2 regions of the Neptunomonas concharum genome follow, and region 2 is predicted to be linked to the other one. Evidence: predicted binding sites of a transcription regulator. Region 2 holds the regulator's gene; the other holds the start of a gene.
The links. Region 2 encodes sigma-54, which starts transcription at its own class of promoters, with help from an activator protein. Its sites were predicted from a motif close to TGGCACNNNNNTTGCTNT; they were not measured.
Positions count from the first base shown of each region.

Region 1: fliE (flagellar hook-basal body complex protein FliE) is a predicted target of sigma-54. The motif match lies at 2,123-2,140, and genes of this name have one in related genera.

Region 1 covers NZ_CP043869.1:683,664-691,706, forward strand. The annotation lists gene F0U83_RS03235 (DUF294 nucleotidyltransferase-like domain-containing protein) at 1-1,460, shown strand, start outside; gene F0U83_RS03240 (3'-5' exonuclease) at 1,466-2,092, shown strand; gene fliE (flagellar hook-basal body complex protein FliE) at 2,264-2,611, shown strand; gene fliF (flagellar basal-body MS-ring/collar protein FliF) at 2,638-4,305, shown strand; gene fliG (flagellar motor switch protein FliG) at 4,295-5,299, shown strand; gene F0U83_RS03260 (flagellar assembly protein FliH) at 5,308-6,084, shown strand; gene fliI (flagellar protein export ATPase FliI) at 6,101-7,417, shown strand; gene fliJ (flagellar export protein FliJ) at 7,414-7,857, shown strand.
Region 2 covers NZ_CP043869.1:2,621,996-2,630,038, forward strand. The annotation lists gene F0U83_RS12385 (ABC transporter ATP-binding protein) at 1-541, opposite strand, end outside; gene F0U83_RS12390 (calcium/sodium antiporter) at 738-1,694, shown strand; gene F0U83_RS12395 (KpsF/GutQ family sugar-phosphate isomerase) at 1,712-2,686, shown strand; gene F0U83_RS12400 (KdsC family phosphatase) at 2,686-3,222, shown strand; gene lptC (LPS export ABC transporter periplasmic protein LptC) at 3,222-3,797, shown strand; gene lptA (lipopolysaccharide transport periplasmic protein LptA) at 3,784-4,305, shown strand; gene lptB (LPS export ABC transporter ATP-binding protein) at 4,308-5,036, shown strand; gene F0U83_RS12420 (RNA polymerase factor sigma-54) at 5,074-6,639, shown strand; gene hpf (ribosome hibernation promoting factor) at 6,684-6,974, shown strand; gene ptsN (PTS IIA-like nitrogen regulatory protein PtsN) at 6,995-7,450, shown strand; gene rapZ (RNase adapter RapZ) at 7,465-8,043, shown strand, end outside.

The sequences.
Region 1 (8,043 bases), 1.6 Mb from region 2:
ATTTTCAACAAAATTTAACGGCAAAGACTGAGATTCTTGAGCAGCACGGTGAATCTCAGGACATGGCTGAGTTTATGTTAGCCAGAGTGAGTGAGGGTGTAATCAGGGAGCCTCTGATTGTTCTAGAAGAAACCTCAATCAAAGAAGCCACTGTTCTGATGCGCGAGAAAAAAGTGGACTGTGTGCTGGTTCGAAAAGGGACTCGATACGGAATGGTAACGGGTACGGACCTGTTAAATGCAGTGGTGATGAATGAATTACCGATATCGACATCGGTGGCTGATATAGCCACGTATCGCTTAATAAGTATCAACCCAGACGAGTATCTGTTCAACGCTCTAATTACCATGACACAGCAGCACATCGAACGAGTGGTTGTAATGGAGGGCGCAGAGCTGGTCGGTATAGTTGATTTAACTGATGTATTGAGCTTTTTCTCAAGTCACTCGCATGTCATTGGTTTGCGTATTGAGCGTGCAAAAACAGTCGAAGATTTGCATGTGGCTGCTCAAGGGTTGAATGATTTAATTCGCTCATTGGTATCTCATGGGGTTAAGACACGCTTTGCGATGGATCTGTTAGCTGCGATGAATGGCCGTGTGATGGCTAAGCTGTTTGATTTAATGGTTCCTGTGGATATGCAGCCTCACGTTTGCCTGATTGTTATGGGCTCGGAGGGGCGTGGTGAGCAGGTCATGAAAACGGATCAGGATAATGCAATTATTTATCGTGACGGGCTTGTTTGGCCTCAAATGCAAGACGTGATGAACCGCTTTAGTGAAGAGTTAATGAAATTTGGGTACCCGCCTTGTCCGGGTAATATCATGGTTTCAAACCCAGAATGGGTGAACTCACTGGGTGATTGGACTCAGAAGATGGGAGACTGGTCTTCGAGTTGGAAAGAGTCTGATCAAATGAATTTGGCGATCGCTGTTGATGCAAAACCCGTTGCTGGTAATCCTGCTTTATTTAAAGCGGCGAGGAACTGGTTTTTTAAGTATTTGAAAAACAATGATGTTTTCTTCTCTCATTTTGCCAAGGTGGCGCTGGAGTTTGATACACCTCTGACTTTTTTTGGAAACTTAAAGGAAAAAGGGCAATTGGATGTCAAAAAAGGCGGTATCTTCCCTATTGTTCACGGTGTTAGAACAATGGCATTAGAGCAGCGTATTTTAGCGACAAATACCTTTAAGCGTTTAGAGGCCCTGGCAGAAGCCGGCATTATGAAAGAAAAGCATGCGAAGGATTTATCGGAAGCCTTAGGTTTGTTTATTCAGTTGCGGCTGCGCCAGCAAATCAAAAGGGCGGAAGAGCAAGAAGCGGGTGTTGACCTAACGCCTAATACCCTTGATCTCCAGTCTATGAATAAAATGGAACGTGATCTGTTGAGGGATGCATTTCATATAGTGAAAGGGTTTAAAAAGCATTTAGAGTTGCGTTATCACTTAGGGAGTCGTTAAATTTTATGATTATCCCCAGAACAATAAGAAGAATGAAAGAAAAAATGGAGCATAGGACAGGTCCCTATGCTCATCTCTTTGAACCATATGAGGGTGATGAGGTTGTTTCCTTAGATTGTGAGACAACCGGGCTGGATGTGAAAACGGCTGATATCGTTTCTATTGGTGCAGTTAAAGTTAAAGGGAGAAAGGTACTCACTAGCGACCGTCTTGATATTAAGTTGAGGCCGCCTAAAAGTCTCACGGGGGATTCTATTAAAATCCATAAAATAAGAGCAGCTGATCTTATTGATGGTATTGAGCTGGATGATGCTCTTGAGCAGGTATTGGCGTTTGTAGGGAATAGGCCAATCCTTGGTTATTACGTGAACTATGATATCAGGATGCTGGATAAGTTTATTCGCCCCAAGTTTGGCTTTGGGTTGCCTTGTAAGGCGATTGAGCTATCTCATGTCTATCACGATATAATTAAGTGGCGCTCGGTTGGCGGTAACGTTGACCTTCGGTTTGATACTATATCTAAAAAGCTAGATATCCCGATGCTTGAGCGACATACAGCTCTGGGGGATGCCATTACAGTTGCCTTAATGTATGTTCGCTTGAAATACGGCGACCCTCCAGATGTAGCTTAATATAAATGTTTAAATTTAGAAAAGCGAGCTTGGCTCGCTTTTTGCATTTATGAGTATACTAAAACGTATTTTCTTTAGAAACGTCACATTTATGGCGCCAGTAGGGTTGATGCGGCTTGTTAAAGTGCTTTTATTGAATATAATGTCAATAAATTGTCGTAGAGGTGGGTTGTGATTGAGAGGGCTGATATCAATAGTGTCTTGATGCAGATGCGTGCTATGAAAGCAGATGCACAACAAGGTGTTCAGGCTGTCAAAATTCCGACGCAGCTGGATTCTGTAAAAGGAATAGATAATGAAGGCTTTGGGTCTTTATTGAAAAATGCGGTTGATAAAGTCAATAGTACCCAGATGGAGTCTAGTCGAATGGCGACTGCTTATGAGCAGGGCGATCCTCGAATAGAGCTAAGCCAAGTAATGATTCAGATGCAGAAGGCATCCGTTTCTTTTCAGGCGATGACACAAGTGCGCAACCGTCTAGTGACGGCTTATGAAGATGTTATGAAAATGCCAATTTGATGGCTTTATATAAGATATAAACACGTATGGATAATAATGCAGCAGCGCTACAATCTGGTGGGCTAATGTCAGGCTTTAATAAGCTGACTATTCTCCGCCAATTGGGTCTGATGGTGGGCTTGGCTGCAAGTATTGCCATTGGTTTTGCTGTGGTGCTGTGGTCGCGTGCCCCAGATTATCGTGTTTTGTTTTCCAATCTTGAGTTTGTCGATGCTAATCAGGTTATCGAGCAGCTAAAGCTATACAGCATCCCTTATAAGTTTGAGGGTGACGGTAGGGCAATCCTTGTACCGGATGAATATGTGCATCAGGCGCGTCTTAAGCTTGCTGCAGAAGGCTTCTCTGTTGATAAGACGGTAGGCTTTGAGCTATTGGATAAAGATCAGAGTTTAGGTGTAAGCCAGTTTATGGAAAATGCTCGCTATCGTCGAGGGCTTGAAGGGGAGCTTTCTCGAACGATAGCGAGCATGGTGGCAGTCAGGAATGCTAGGGTTCACTTAGCCATTCCTAAAGATACGGTATTTGTGCGGGATCAACGAAAAACCAGTGCTTCCGTCTTCTTAGAGTTATTTGCAGGTCGGAAATTAGAGCGGGAGCATGTGGCTGCGATTGCGAATTTAGTAGCTTCTTCAATTCCGTCTTTAGATGTTAAAGATGTGACGGTAGTTGATCAGCGTGGGCAATTGTTGAGTGCGCGGGATGAAGACGAAGATGTAGTCTTAGCGTCGAAGCAGTTCGAATATGCGAGAAAAGTGGAAGAAACGCTGCTAAATCGGGTTAACAGCATACTCCTGCCGGTAGTAGGGACGGGGCGTTTTCGGGCAGAAGTTTCTGCTGAAGTTGATTTTACAGCAGTAGAGCAAACAGATGAACTTTATAATCCTGATCTCCCCTCTCTCAGGAGCGAGCAAACGGTTGATGAAAGTCGTGTTGGTGTAGGTAGTGCGCAAGGTATTCCAGGCGCACTCTCTAATCAACCCCCAGGCCCGGCTACGGTGCCTGAAGTAGCAAATGGCTCAAACGCAGCGGCAACTAACGGTGTTGTACCAGGTAGTAGCCGCAAACAGGCGACCAGAAATTTTGAGTTAGATCGCTCTATTTCCTATACAAAACACCAGAGTGGGCGTGTCGAGCGGTTAAGTGTAGCTGTTGTGGTGGATGATTTGATTTCTATCAACAGTGAAACAGGAGAAGCGGTTAAAACGCCTTGGTCAGAAAGTGAGTTGGAGCGTCTCAGGATCTTGGTGCAGGACGCTGTTGGTTACGTTGCTGTAAGGGGAGATAGTGTTAATGTCATTAACTCTCCTTTTGTTCCGGAGCAGGAATTTGTCGAAGAAGAAATGCCTATTTGGGAGCAGCCTTGGTTGCAAGACCTGATTAAGCAAGTAGGTGCTGTGCTATTAGTCTTGCTCTTAGGGTTTGGGTTGCTGCGAATTCTAAAGGGGCTGGCGGCACCTGCGCTTCCTGCAGTGGCAGCTGGCGGCGCAGGAGATGTTTCGGCCGAGCTTGATGGTCTAGATGGTACTGACGTTTCAGATGATCGGGTAACCTTTGGTGGTCGAGAGGATTCCTTGTTACCGACACCTAATGAAAGCTTTGAATACCAACTAAATGCCGTACGAAGCATGATTGCAGAAGATCCAGCACGTGTTGCGCAGGCGGTAAAACAGTGGATTAACACCGATGAGCGATGATCAAGAGCTGAGGGACATAGAGAAGGCAGCTATCTTGCTCATAAGCTTAGGAGAGGATGACGCGGCCGAGGTGCTCAAGCATCTGGGCCCTAAGCAAGTACAGCTGATTGGTGAAGCCATGACTCAGTTGGACAACGTTCCTCAATCCCGTGTTGAAGGTGTTGTCTCTGACTTTATGCATTTAGTCAGCGATCAAACGGGTATTGGAATCAATAATGATCGTTATATCAGGGCAATGCTTAATCAGGCGTTAGGGGAAGAAAAGGCTAAAACCTTACTTGATCGTATTCTTATGAGTACGAATACCTCTGGGCTTGATACGATGCGCTGGATGGAGCCTAGACAGATCGCCGAAACGATTCGCTTCGAACACCCTCAAATACAGGCAGTGGTTGTTTCATATTTAGACCCTGATCAAGCTGCCAGTGTATTGGCCTTTTTTGATGACAAAGTGCGTTTGGATATTATCATGCGTGTAGCTGCTTTAGATCGTATTCAGCCGCAAGCACTACAAGAGTTGAATGATATGCTAGAAGGCCAGTTCAGCGGCTCACGCAGCGGGCAATCTCGGACGTTGGGCGGTGTGAAGCAGGCATCAGATATTATGAACTTTATCGATAGCACGATTGAGGCCGAGTTGATGGAAGGTATTCGAGAAGTCGACGAAGGGCTGGCCGTACAAATTCAGGATCTTATGTTTGTCTTTGATAACCTCATTGATGTGGATGATCGAGGCGTACAGGTGATTTTGCGAGAAATATCAACTGATGTACTGATTTTGGCATTGAAGGGTGCGGAGACCGCGCTTCAGGAGAAAATTTTTAGGAATATGTCAAAACGTGCGGCTGAGTTGCTTCGTGATGATTTGGAAGCGAAGGGGCCAGTGCGTGTCAGTGAAGTGGAAGAAGCCCAGAAAGAGATTCTTGCTGTTGCTCGTCGCCTTGCAGATGATGGTGAAATTATGCTCGGTGGCAGCGGCGATGACATGATTTAGGTGTACCTATGAAACCCTTTGAAAAGGTACCTGTTAGGATTAAAGCTGCCGATATTACAAGCGCCACGCAAAGCTGGTTGTTGCCAGAAGTTGGAAGCAGTCATGTGATTGGTATTCACGCTAAAAAAGGCGAGCCTGAACCAGATGTTATCGTACAGGAAGAGGAAATTGTTGCTGAAAAAGTTACCTTGGCTGAGCTAGAGTCCATTCGTGAAAGCGCATTTGAAGAAGGATTTGAAAGCGGTAAGCAGGAAGGTTACGAGTTTGGTCAAAAAGAGGGAGAGGCGCGCGGATATCAAGCGGGTTTAGAGCGAGGAGAGCAGGAAGTCAAAGTGCTCACAGAAAAACTGTCCTCTATGTTAGCCTCTTTGGAATCACCCTTGTGGAAAAGGAATGAAGCATGTGCTGAGTGGGTTTCTACTTTGGCAATCAATATCGCAGAATCTGTGCTGCGCACAGAAGCCGTTTACCAAAAAGAAGTGATTCTTGAATCGGTAAAAGCCTCGCTCTCTCAATTGCCTGATCCAGAGGCTGAAATTCGCGTGCGTATACATCCCGATGATCAGTTGGCTGTTGCTTCTCTATCTGAGCTACCTGATAGTCGAATTCGGTTTGTGATAGACCCCTCGGTTACGTTGGGGGGGTGTTTTGTTGAGTCTCAAAATACGCGTATAGATGATTCCATTGAGCGCCGTTTTTCTGATGTGGTGGCGAAAGTGAATCAGCGCCTTGCTGAGCATCTTAGAGTTTCTAACTCTACATCCAGTGATACCCATGAAGGATGAGGATCTAAAGCGTGCAATGGAGGCACTGCAAGCCCCTCTTAGTTCGCCTCAACCTATGTTGCAAGGGCGTATTACCCGTTTGATTGGCCTTACTATTGAAGCAGTTGGTCTGAATGTGGCTATTGGCGATAACTGTCTTATTATGAGGCCCAGTGCTGGAATTGAGGCTGAAGTGGTTGGCTTCTCGGGGGACCGTATCTATCTGATGCCTCTTCAACCAGTTGATGGCTTAGCACCGGGTGCCAAGGTGATCGCTTTAAATGCGGATCGGGATGTTCCGGTTGGTTTTGAACTTCTTGGGCGTGTGCTCAATGGAGTTGGCGAGCCATTGGACGGTAAGGGGGCTTTAAAGTGTGAGCAATCTGTTTCTATGGCGGGAGAGGTGATTAATCCGCTTGAACGTTATCCTATCAACGAAACACTAGATGTTGGAATTAAAGCGATTAATGCGCTGCTGACTGTAGGTAAAGGCCAGCGTTTGGGCTTATTTGCGGGTAGTGGTGTGGGAAAATCAGTACTGTTGGGGATGATGACTCGAGCGACAGAGGCTGATATCACCGTTGTAGGCCTGATTGGGGAGAGGGGGCGAGAGGTTAAAGAGTTTGTTGAGCATAACCTAGGGCCTGAAGGATTAGCGCGTTCTGTCGTTGTGGCCTCGCCGGCAGATGACTCTCCATTAATGCGGCTAAGAGCGTCACAATTAACCACTCGAATTGCAGAATACTTTCGTTCTCAGGGTAAAAGTGTGCTCCTGCTAATGGACTCGCTCACCCGTTATGCACAAGCTCAGCGTGAAATTGCTTTGGCAATAGGGGAGCCTCCCGCAACTAAAGGCTACCCGCCGTCAGTGTTTGCAAAACTTCCTAAATTGGTTGAACGCGCAGGTAATGATGCAACGGGGCAAGGGTCTATCACGGCTTTTTATACTGTGTTGACGGAAGGTGACGATCAGCAAGACCCTGTAGCTGATGCAGCGCGTGCGATTTTAGATGGGCACGTAGTATTGTCGCGTCAACTTGCTGAGCAGGGGCATTATCCTGCAATTGATGTTGAGGCATCAATCAGTCGAGCGATGCCATCTATTGTTACTTCTGAGCATATGGCGTTGGCAATGCGCTTTAAGCAGCTATACTCAAAATATCAGCAAAATGCGGACTTGATTGCTGTCGGAGCTTATGTGCGTGGTAGTGACCCCGATACCGATTTTGCTATAGAGCGCGTACCAACAATGCGTCAATTCCTAAGACAGGGGCTAAATGAAGCAATGAATGTCAATGATAGCTTACGTATGATGTCGATATCTCTACAGCCTGCAGAGCCTGTACGGGCATGAAAAAACGCTCCTCTCGGCTTCAGGTTGTTCTCAATTTGGCTGAGCAGCGCAAAGCACAAGCTGAGCAGTTTTTGGGTGAGCAAGTAAAGCGTGTTGAGACTGATAAAGTACAGCTAGCACAGTTGCAGGACTATTTGGCTGAATACCAGCAGGCTTATCGAGAGGCGGTCAATAGAGGGCTTGATATAGGGCAGCTGCAAAATTATCAGGCATTTATGGCGAAAATTTCTGATGCCATTGAGAAACATCGTAAGTCGATGCAGCACAACCTTGTTCAACTAGAGCAGATAAAGAAATACTGGGCTCAAATGCACGGTAAGCACCAAGCTGTTGATAACTTGGTTTCAAAAGTGGTTGCGCAAGAGAAACAGGTAGAAGATAAGCAGTTACAAAAATTGCTAGATGAGCGTTCTCAGCTTCGTCCTTCCGCTTTTATTTAAGATGGCCTTGATTTTGCTTTAACTCCACCATCGATAAGTTCATGGGTGGTATTATGAGTAATTCAGTCGCTCCAAGTCTATCACTATTACCAATGTCTGGCGGTGCAGTGTCGCAAAGCTTTAATAGCCAATTGCTAGCGGCTAATACGGCTGTAGTGCCTACAACGCAGGCTTTTGGTGACTATT
Region 2 (8,043 bases):
CAATAGGGTCTTGCCCGGTAAAGGGCTCATCATACATCACAATAGCCGGATCAAGCGCTATAGCTCTTGCCAATGCGACACGACGTGCCATGCCACCAGATAACTCACTCGGCATCAGATCTTTCGCTCCACGCAGACCAACTGCCTGAAGTTTGAGCAGTACCACATCCCGAATCATATCATCGGGCAGGTCGGTATGTACGCGAATAGGAAAGGCCACATTCTCAAATACACTCATGTCCGTGAACAAAGCACCGCTTTGAAACAACATTCCCATTTTTTCTCGTAAGGTAAATAGCGCTGTGCGGGAAATTTGATGTACGTTTTGTCCATCAATAAGCACGTTTCCACTATCTGGGCGCAGTTGCCCACCTATCAGTTTCAATAATGTCGTTTTCCCTGTGCCCGACGGCCCCATGATGGCAGTCACCCGCCCACGCGGAATTTGCATATTGATATCACGGAAAATTTTTCGGCCACTGCGGCTGAAACTGAGTCCTTGTATATCAATGATAGGGGTGTCGTGTTCATGAGTTGACATGATTTCTGGCCCATTCCCTGACTCTGAGTACAACATCACCAGTCTGTAAGACTTACCGGCTAGTGCAAGGGTTGAAATTAAGGCGCCAACTATACCATCAGGCGCTTAAAACATGAACAGATCCTGTATTTAACTTGCACCTGTTTTTGGTTCTGTTTTAATAGGCGCCTTCTTATTAACAGGTTTATTGTCTGCCATGCTATTTCCGATCCTATCTATACTTGCTGGGCTTGTCGTTTTAGTCTGGAGCGCCGATCGTTTTGTTATCGGCGCCGCAGCTACTGCCAAAAACTCCGGCATGTCGCCACTACTCATTGGCTTAACCATTGTGTCTTTTGGTACCTCAGCTCCGGAAATATTAGTCTCTCTGATGGCATCGCTAAGCGGGTCAGGCAATCTCGCCGTGGGTAATGCAGTAGGCTCTAATATCGCCAACATAGCGCTTGTTCTGGGTATTACTGCGATGATCGCTCCATTACCTGTCAAATCCGCTGTACTAAAGAAAGAGATCCCTTTGCTCGTAGGTGTCACCCTGTTAGCTGGTGCGCTGTTATACGATCTCCATCTATCTTTGACGGACGGTATAATCCTCGTTACCGCTTTGTTGTTTTGTCTCGTACTGTTCGCCAAATTTCAGCAAAGCAGCGACCCGGACGATCACTTAAATGATGAGGCCGAAGAGATCCCTGAGATGGCCACAAAAACAGCTATTTTTTGGCTCGTTCTCGGCCTTACCCTGCTTATCATAAGCTCTAGAATGCTCGTTTGGGGCGCAGTTGAAGTTGCCACTCAAATGGGTGTGTCTGAGCTAGTAATAGGATTAACAATCGTCGCGATTGGTACCAGTTTGCCTGAGCTAGCCGCCTCGGTCGCGAGTGCTTTAAAAAAGCATCACGACATTGCATTAGGCAACGTTGTAGGCTCTAACATCTTCAACTTAGCAGCCGTCATGGCGATCCCCGGTTTTGTTAACCCCATTACTATGGATGCAGTAGCTTTCAATCGAGACTATCTTGTCATGCTAGCTGTCACCATTACCCTGGTTATTTTTTGCCTGATTCAAAAGCCTGCAAGGATCAATCGTTTAGAAGGCGGGCTACTGGCTGCAGCTTATGCCGGTTATATGTTTGTGCTGTACACTATGTCGATCTGATAAAAAAGGCGAGCATCATGGATACAATCAAATCCTTTTTAGACTCTGCTATCCGCACTATTAAACTTGAAGCAGAGGCGGTTAGCGATCTACTAAATCACCTTGATGGCGACTTTGAAGCTGCATGTGACGCAATGATAAATTGCCGGGGTCGTATTATTGTTACCGGCATGGGAAAATCAGGGCATATTGGCAACAAAATAGCGGCTACACTGGCCAGTACCGGGACACCTTCATTCTTTGTTCACCCTGCTGAAGCCAGCCATGGGGATATGGGTATGTTTACGGCTGATGACGTTGTACTAGCCCTTTCAAATTCTGGAGAAACCGCAGAAATTGTCACTATTTTGCCCTTAATCAAACGGCTGGCAATTCCTTTGATTAGTATTACCGCCAATCCTAACTCCACCCTCTCTCAAGAAGCCGACGCCAACTTGCACATTGGTGTAGAAAAAGAAGCCTGTCCTCTCGGCTTAGCCCCCACATCCAGCACAACTACCCAATTAGTACTTGGCGATGCGTTAGCGATAGCACTTTTAGAAGCCAGAGGCTTTAGTGCAGAAGATTTCGCGTTTTCACACCCAGGTGGCAGCTTAGGGAGAAAGCTACTTCTCAAAGTCAAAGATATTATGCACAGCGGCGAAGATGTCCCTCGTGTATCTTCCGGCACACCTATCCACGAAAGTCTATTAGAAGTAACAGACAAGCGCTTAGGTATGACCACGGTAACGAACACACAAGGGCAACTCATTGGTATATTTACCGACGGTGACCTTCGTCGAACCTTGGATCAAGAACTCAACCTAAAAAATACAAGTATTGATCAAGTGATGACTCAACATTGTACGACCGTTTCAGGGGAACTATTAGCGGCTGAAGCGTTACAAATAATGCAATCAAAAAAGATCAATGCGCTAATCGTCTGCGACCAAGAGAACCGCCCTGTTGGGGCACTAAATATGCACGACATGCTGAAGGCAGGGGTCATTTAATGAAACGAATAGAGACGCCAGCACTTAAAGAGAAAGCCGCTAAGATTAAATTAGCAGTCTTCGATGTAGATGGCATTATGACAGATGGTAGCCTTCACTTTTTACCCGATGGTCGTGAAGTCAAGATGTTCAATACGTTAGACGGCCTAGGTCTGAAAATGTTACACCAAGCCGGCATCGAAACCGCTATCATTACAGGCAGGCGCTCACCACAAGTCGAAATTCGCGCACAAGCGCTGAATATCTCCTACTTACGTCAAGGGAGAGATGATAAGTTAGCCGCACTTGAGGAGCTATGGACGATGACCGGCCACAGCGCGCAAGACACCGCTTATATTGGCGACGACTTACCTGACCTCTCTGCTATTAAAGCGGTAGCTTTTGGGTGCACTGTGCCAAATGCACACCCCTTTGTAAGGGAACACGCTGATTGGTGCACGGAAAGAACCGGTGGATATGGCGCCGCAAGGGAATTCTGCGAAGCTATCCTTGAGGCGAAAGCCTTACTCGAAAAAGCCTACCAAGACTTTTTATAATGTTGCCTCTGAACCGTAACCAAACCCAGCTATTTCTCGCAATTGCGTTACTGGTGCCTGTGTTCATGTATTGGATTCTACAAACAGACGCAGACCAAGGCTCATCCGACATGCCACCAATAACCAGTGGTGTGGACTATTTTATGAAGGACGTCAACGTTAGAGAGTTTAGCGCCACAGGACACCTAGTACGCACGCTCAACGCTAGTGAATTAAACCACTTCCCTGAGAAGCAAGGCTCCGCTCTGACTACGCCCAAAATAGCGTTACATCGGCCAGGTGCTAGCCGCATTAACTTTCAAAGCAATAAAGGCTTTAGTTCAGACACAACTCAATCATTGCAGCTTGATGAAGCGGTAGTCGTCACGCATAATTCCACCAATGAAGCGCCGACTGAGCTAACCACGTCATCATTAACCCTGCTTCACCTTGAAGGCATAGCAAAAACAGATGCGCCTATCGAGATCCGTCAAAAAGGACACACTACTACAGCGACGGGTATGATTATCAACTACAACACAGGTGTATCTGAGCTTTTATCAGATGTGAAAGGTACTTTTTATGCAGACCAATAAACGCTCATATCATACTCTACTGAGCATTCTAGGAGCTTACTTCTTAGGATTAACCTCCTTCGCTTACGCACTCCCTTCAGATAAGCATCAGCCGATTCACATCAGTGCTGACGCAGCACAGATCAATGAAAAAACAGGCACCACAACCTACACCGGCAATGTACTCATGAAACAAGGTTCAATGGAGATCAAAGCGGCCCGTATTGATCTCTATCGTGAAAAAGACAGCGTTAGCCGCATTATTGCAAACGGTTCCCCCGCTAATTTCCGACAGCAAGCAGCTGAAGATAAGCCTATTACGGATGCCTTTGGCGAAAAGCTTGATTATTTAATCGCCAAACAGACCATTACGATCACAGGCAATGCAAAAGTCCAACAAGAAAGCGACCAGTTTACCGGTAGTAAAATTGTTTATCAGATGGACAAAGCCATCGTAAATGCCTATAGCGGCGAAGGTAAAACCGGGCAGCGCGTCCAGATGGTTATTCAACCTAAGGCTAAGCCCTAATTATGAGTAAATTGCTTCAAGCTCTGCACTTGGCCAAAGCCTATAAGAAACGCCAGGTTGTTCGCGATGTCTCCTTAGAAGTAAATAGCGGGGAAATTGTAGGGTTGCTGGGTCCAAATGGAGCTGGAAAAACAACCTGTTTTTATATGATTGTAGGCTTAATTCAAGCCAATGATGGAGCCATCCGCATTGGCGATGATGACGTAACCCGTGATCCTATGCACCTTCGTGCAAGGAAAGGGATTGGCTACCTGCCACAAGAAGCGTCTATTTTTCGAAAGCTAAGCGTCAAGGATAACCTGATGGGTATTCTAGAGATGCGAAAAGAGCTGACGCCCTCCCAAAGGGAAACGAAACTCGAAACCTTACTTGAAGAATTCCATATCTCTCATTTGCGAGAAAGCCTAGGTATGAGCTTATCCGGCGGTGAGCGCCGAAGAGTGGAAATCGCACGAGCTCTAGCTTCTGAACCCTCCTTCATTTTGTTAGATGAACCCTTTGCGGGCGTAGATCCAATCTCAGTAAATGATATCAAACAGACTATAAAGCACCTACAATCTAAAGGCATAGGCATATTAATCACAGACCATAATGTTAGAGAAACACTCGATATTTGTGAAAAAGCCTATATTGTAAGTGAAGGGGTAATTTTAGCCCAAGGCACTCCCGCAGAGATACTCGCCAACGATCAGGTGAAAGCGGCCTATTTGGGTGATACCTTCAAACTTTGAGTAGATTGATACCGCTTAGGAGTATTGTTGTAATTTTATGAAGCAGTCATTACAACTTAAAATGGGTCAGCACCTAACAATGCCCCCTCAATTGCAGCAGGCTATTCGCTTACTGCAATTATCGACGCTTGATCTCCAGCAAGAGATCCAAGAAGCGCTCGACAGCAACCCTATGCTTGAGACATCAGAAGAAGCGGATGAGCTTCATGAACAAAGCCAGCCAGAACAGGCGGATAACGCCACTCAATCAGCTGAGCCCGAAACAACCTCTTCGAAAGAGCATACTGATAGCGCTTATGAGGAACCTAGCAACAGCCAAAACGATTCACTTGATGAGTATCAAGAGACAGAAGACTCTTTTGACGATCAGTGGAATGATCGCATCCCAGAAGAGCTTGCTACGGACTCATCATGGGATGATACCTTTCAAGCATCTACCAATTCTGGCAGCACAACCCATAGGGATGAAGACTTGCCCTTTGAGTCCAATGATAGTGCAGAAGAAACCCTTCAGGACCACTTGCTCTGGCAGCTTAATCTTACGCCAATGAGCCCTACGGATCAGATGATCGCCGAGGCGATTATTGACGGTATCGATACCGAAGGCTATCTACGTATTTCATTAGATGAGCTGCTTGAGCATTTCGTCCAAGAAGAATCTGAACTTTTTCAGGATGCTGAATTGGATGAGCTTGAGGCTGTACTGCACCGCATTCAGCAATTTGATCCGCCAGGTGTTGCAGCACGCGATTTAGGTGAGTGCCTGAGCATACAGCTACAGCAATTACCTCCTGACACGCCCCTTTTGAAGCAATCAGTGATGCTTTGTCGCCAATATATACACCTGCTAGGTAGCCGAGACTATAAGCAGTTGATGCGTAAACTGAGGCTAAAAGAGCCGCAACTTCAAGCCATCATTACGCTGATTCAATCGTTAAATCCGCATCCAGGATCTTTTATATCGAACAGTAAAGCCGAGTATGTCATTCCAGATGTATATGTAGAGAAAATTCGTGGTGTATGGACTGTACGACTTAACTCGGAAGCCTCACCTAACTTACAGATAAACACCCGTTATGCAGACCTCATCAGGCGAGCAGACAACAGTGCAGACAATACCTACCTCAAGAGTCATCTGCAGGAAGCTCGCTGGTTTATCAAAAGTTTACAAAGCCGTAATGAAACTTTGTTGAAGGTTTCAAGCCAAATCATTGAAAGACAGTCTGACTTTCTAGACTTCGGCCCAGAAGCGATGAAACCCATGGTTTTACATGACATCGCGGAGGCGGTAGAGATGCATGAATCTACGATATCTCGTGTAACCACTCAAAAATATATGCATACACCTAGAGGGATTTTTGAGCTTAAGTACTTCTTCTCCAGCCACGTTAGCACAAGTGACGGAGGGGCTGCGTCATCCACAGCCATACGCGCAGTCATCAAAAAACTGATAGCCGCTGAAAATCCAACTAAACCTTTAAGTGATAATAAAATAGCCCAACTATTAGATGAAGAAGGTATACAGGTCGCACGGCGAACCATCGCCAAATACCGGGAAGCAATGGGAATTGCGCCTTCAAATGAGAGAAAGCGTCTGATTTAATGAACACACTACGACATACCTGTCGTGTCAAAAGGAGACTTAATATGCAAATCAATATCACTGGCCACCATGTAGAACTGACAGAAGCTTTATCTGAATACGTACACACTAAATTTGAAAAGCTGGAACGCCACTTTGATAACATCACAAACGTTCAAGTGACACTAAGTGTAGATAAATTACGTCAAAAAGCTGAAGCCGATATGCATATTGCAGGTGGGGAAGTATTTGCCACCAGTGAACACGAAGATATGTATGCTGCTATCGACGGTCTCACTGACAAACTCGATCGCCAGATCATCAAGCACAAAGAAAAACTGAAAAGTCACAAATAACCATTAGATTTATAGCACACATGTCCATTATATCTTTGCTATCACCCGAACGAACGCTTCAACATATTGAAGGCGGCAGTAAAAAGCGCATTCTGGAGTTTGTAAGTAACATCATTGCAGAATCAAACGGCAGTATTGTCGCAGAAGATTTATTTAGTGGATTGATAAGCAGAGAAAGGCTGGGCAGCACCGGCATTGGCGAAGGTGTGGCGATCCCACATTGCCGCCTTGCCGGTATTACCGAAGCGATCGGTGCGCTGATCCATTTATCTGAACCCATTGATTTTGATGCGATAGACAATCGCCCCGTAGACCTACTCTTCTTTTTGCTTGTTCCTGAAGAAGCCTGTGAAGAACATCTAAATATTTTAGGGAAACTCGCTGAGTCCTTTAGTCAAGAAGCGATTAGAGAACAACTAAGAAAAGCTGACTCCAATACTCATCTGTTGCAAGTGGCTTCAGAAGTTTTTAACTAAACAGCAGAGTAACAATGAAACTCATCATTATCAGTGGCCGCTCAGGTTCAGGTAAAAGTACAGCCCTTCAGGCACTGGAAGATGTCGGATATTATTGTATCGACAACTTACCTGCCATGCTGATGCCCGATTTAGTCACTCACATGCTAAATGATGATGCGCAGCTCAATAAAATTGCGGTCTGCATTGATGCACGCAACCTGTCCAGCAATCTGGAAAAGGTGCCGCAGATGTGGACATATTTTCGCCAATATCCAGAAATTTCCGTAGAGCTTGTCTACCTAGACGCCTCATACGAAACACTGCTGCAACGTTATAGTTCCACGCGGCGCAGACACCCCATGGCAGAAAGAGTCAGTAATCTTCCTGATGCGATAGAATATGAAAGGAAGTTACTAGAACCTATTACGGACCTTGCTAATATCAGGATAGATACTACCCGTTTATCTATCTATGAACTGAGAGACGCCATTAAGCTACGCGTTGCGGACCGTGCGGAGCAATCACTCTCTCTGCAATTTGAGTCGTTTGGTTTTAAACATGGCGTCCCATTGGATGCAGACATTGTATTTGATATGCGGGTTCTGCCAAAC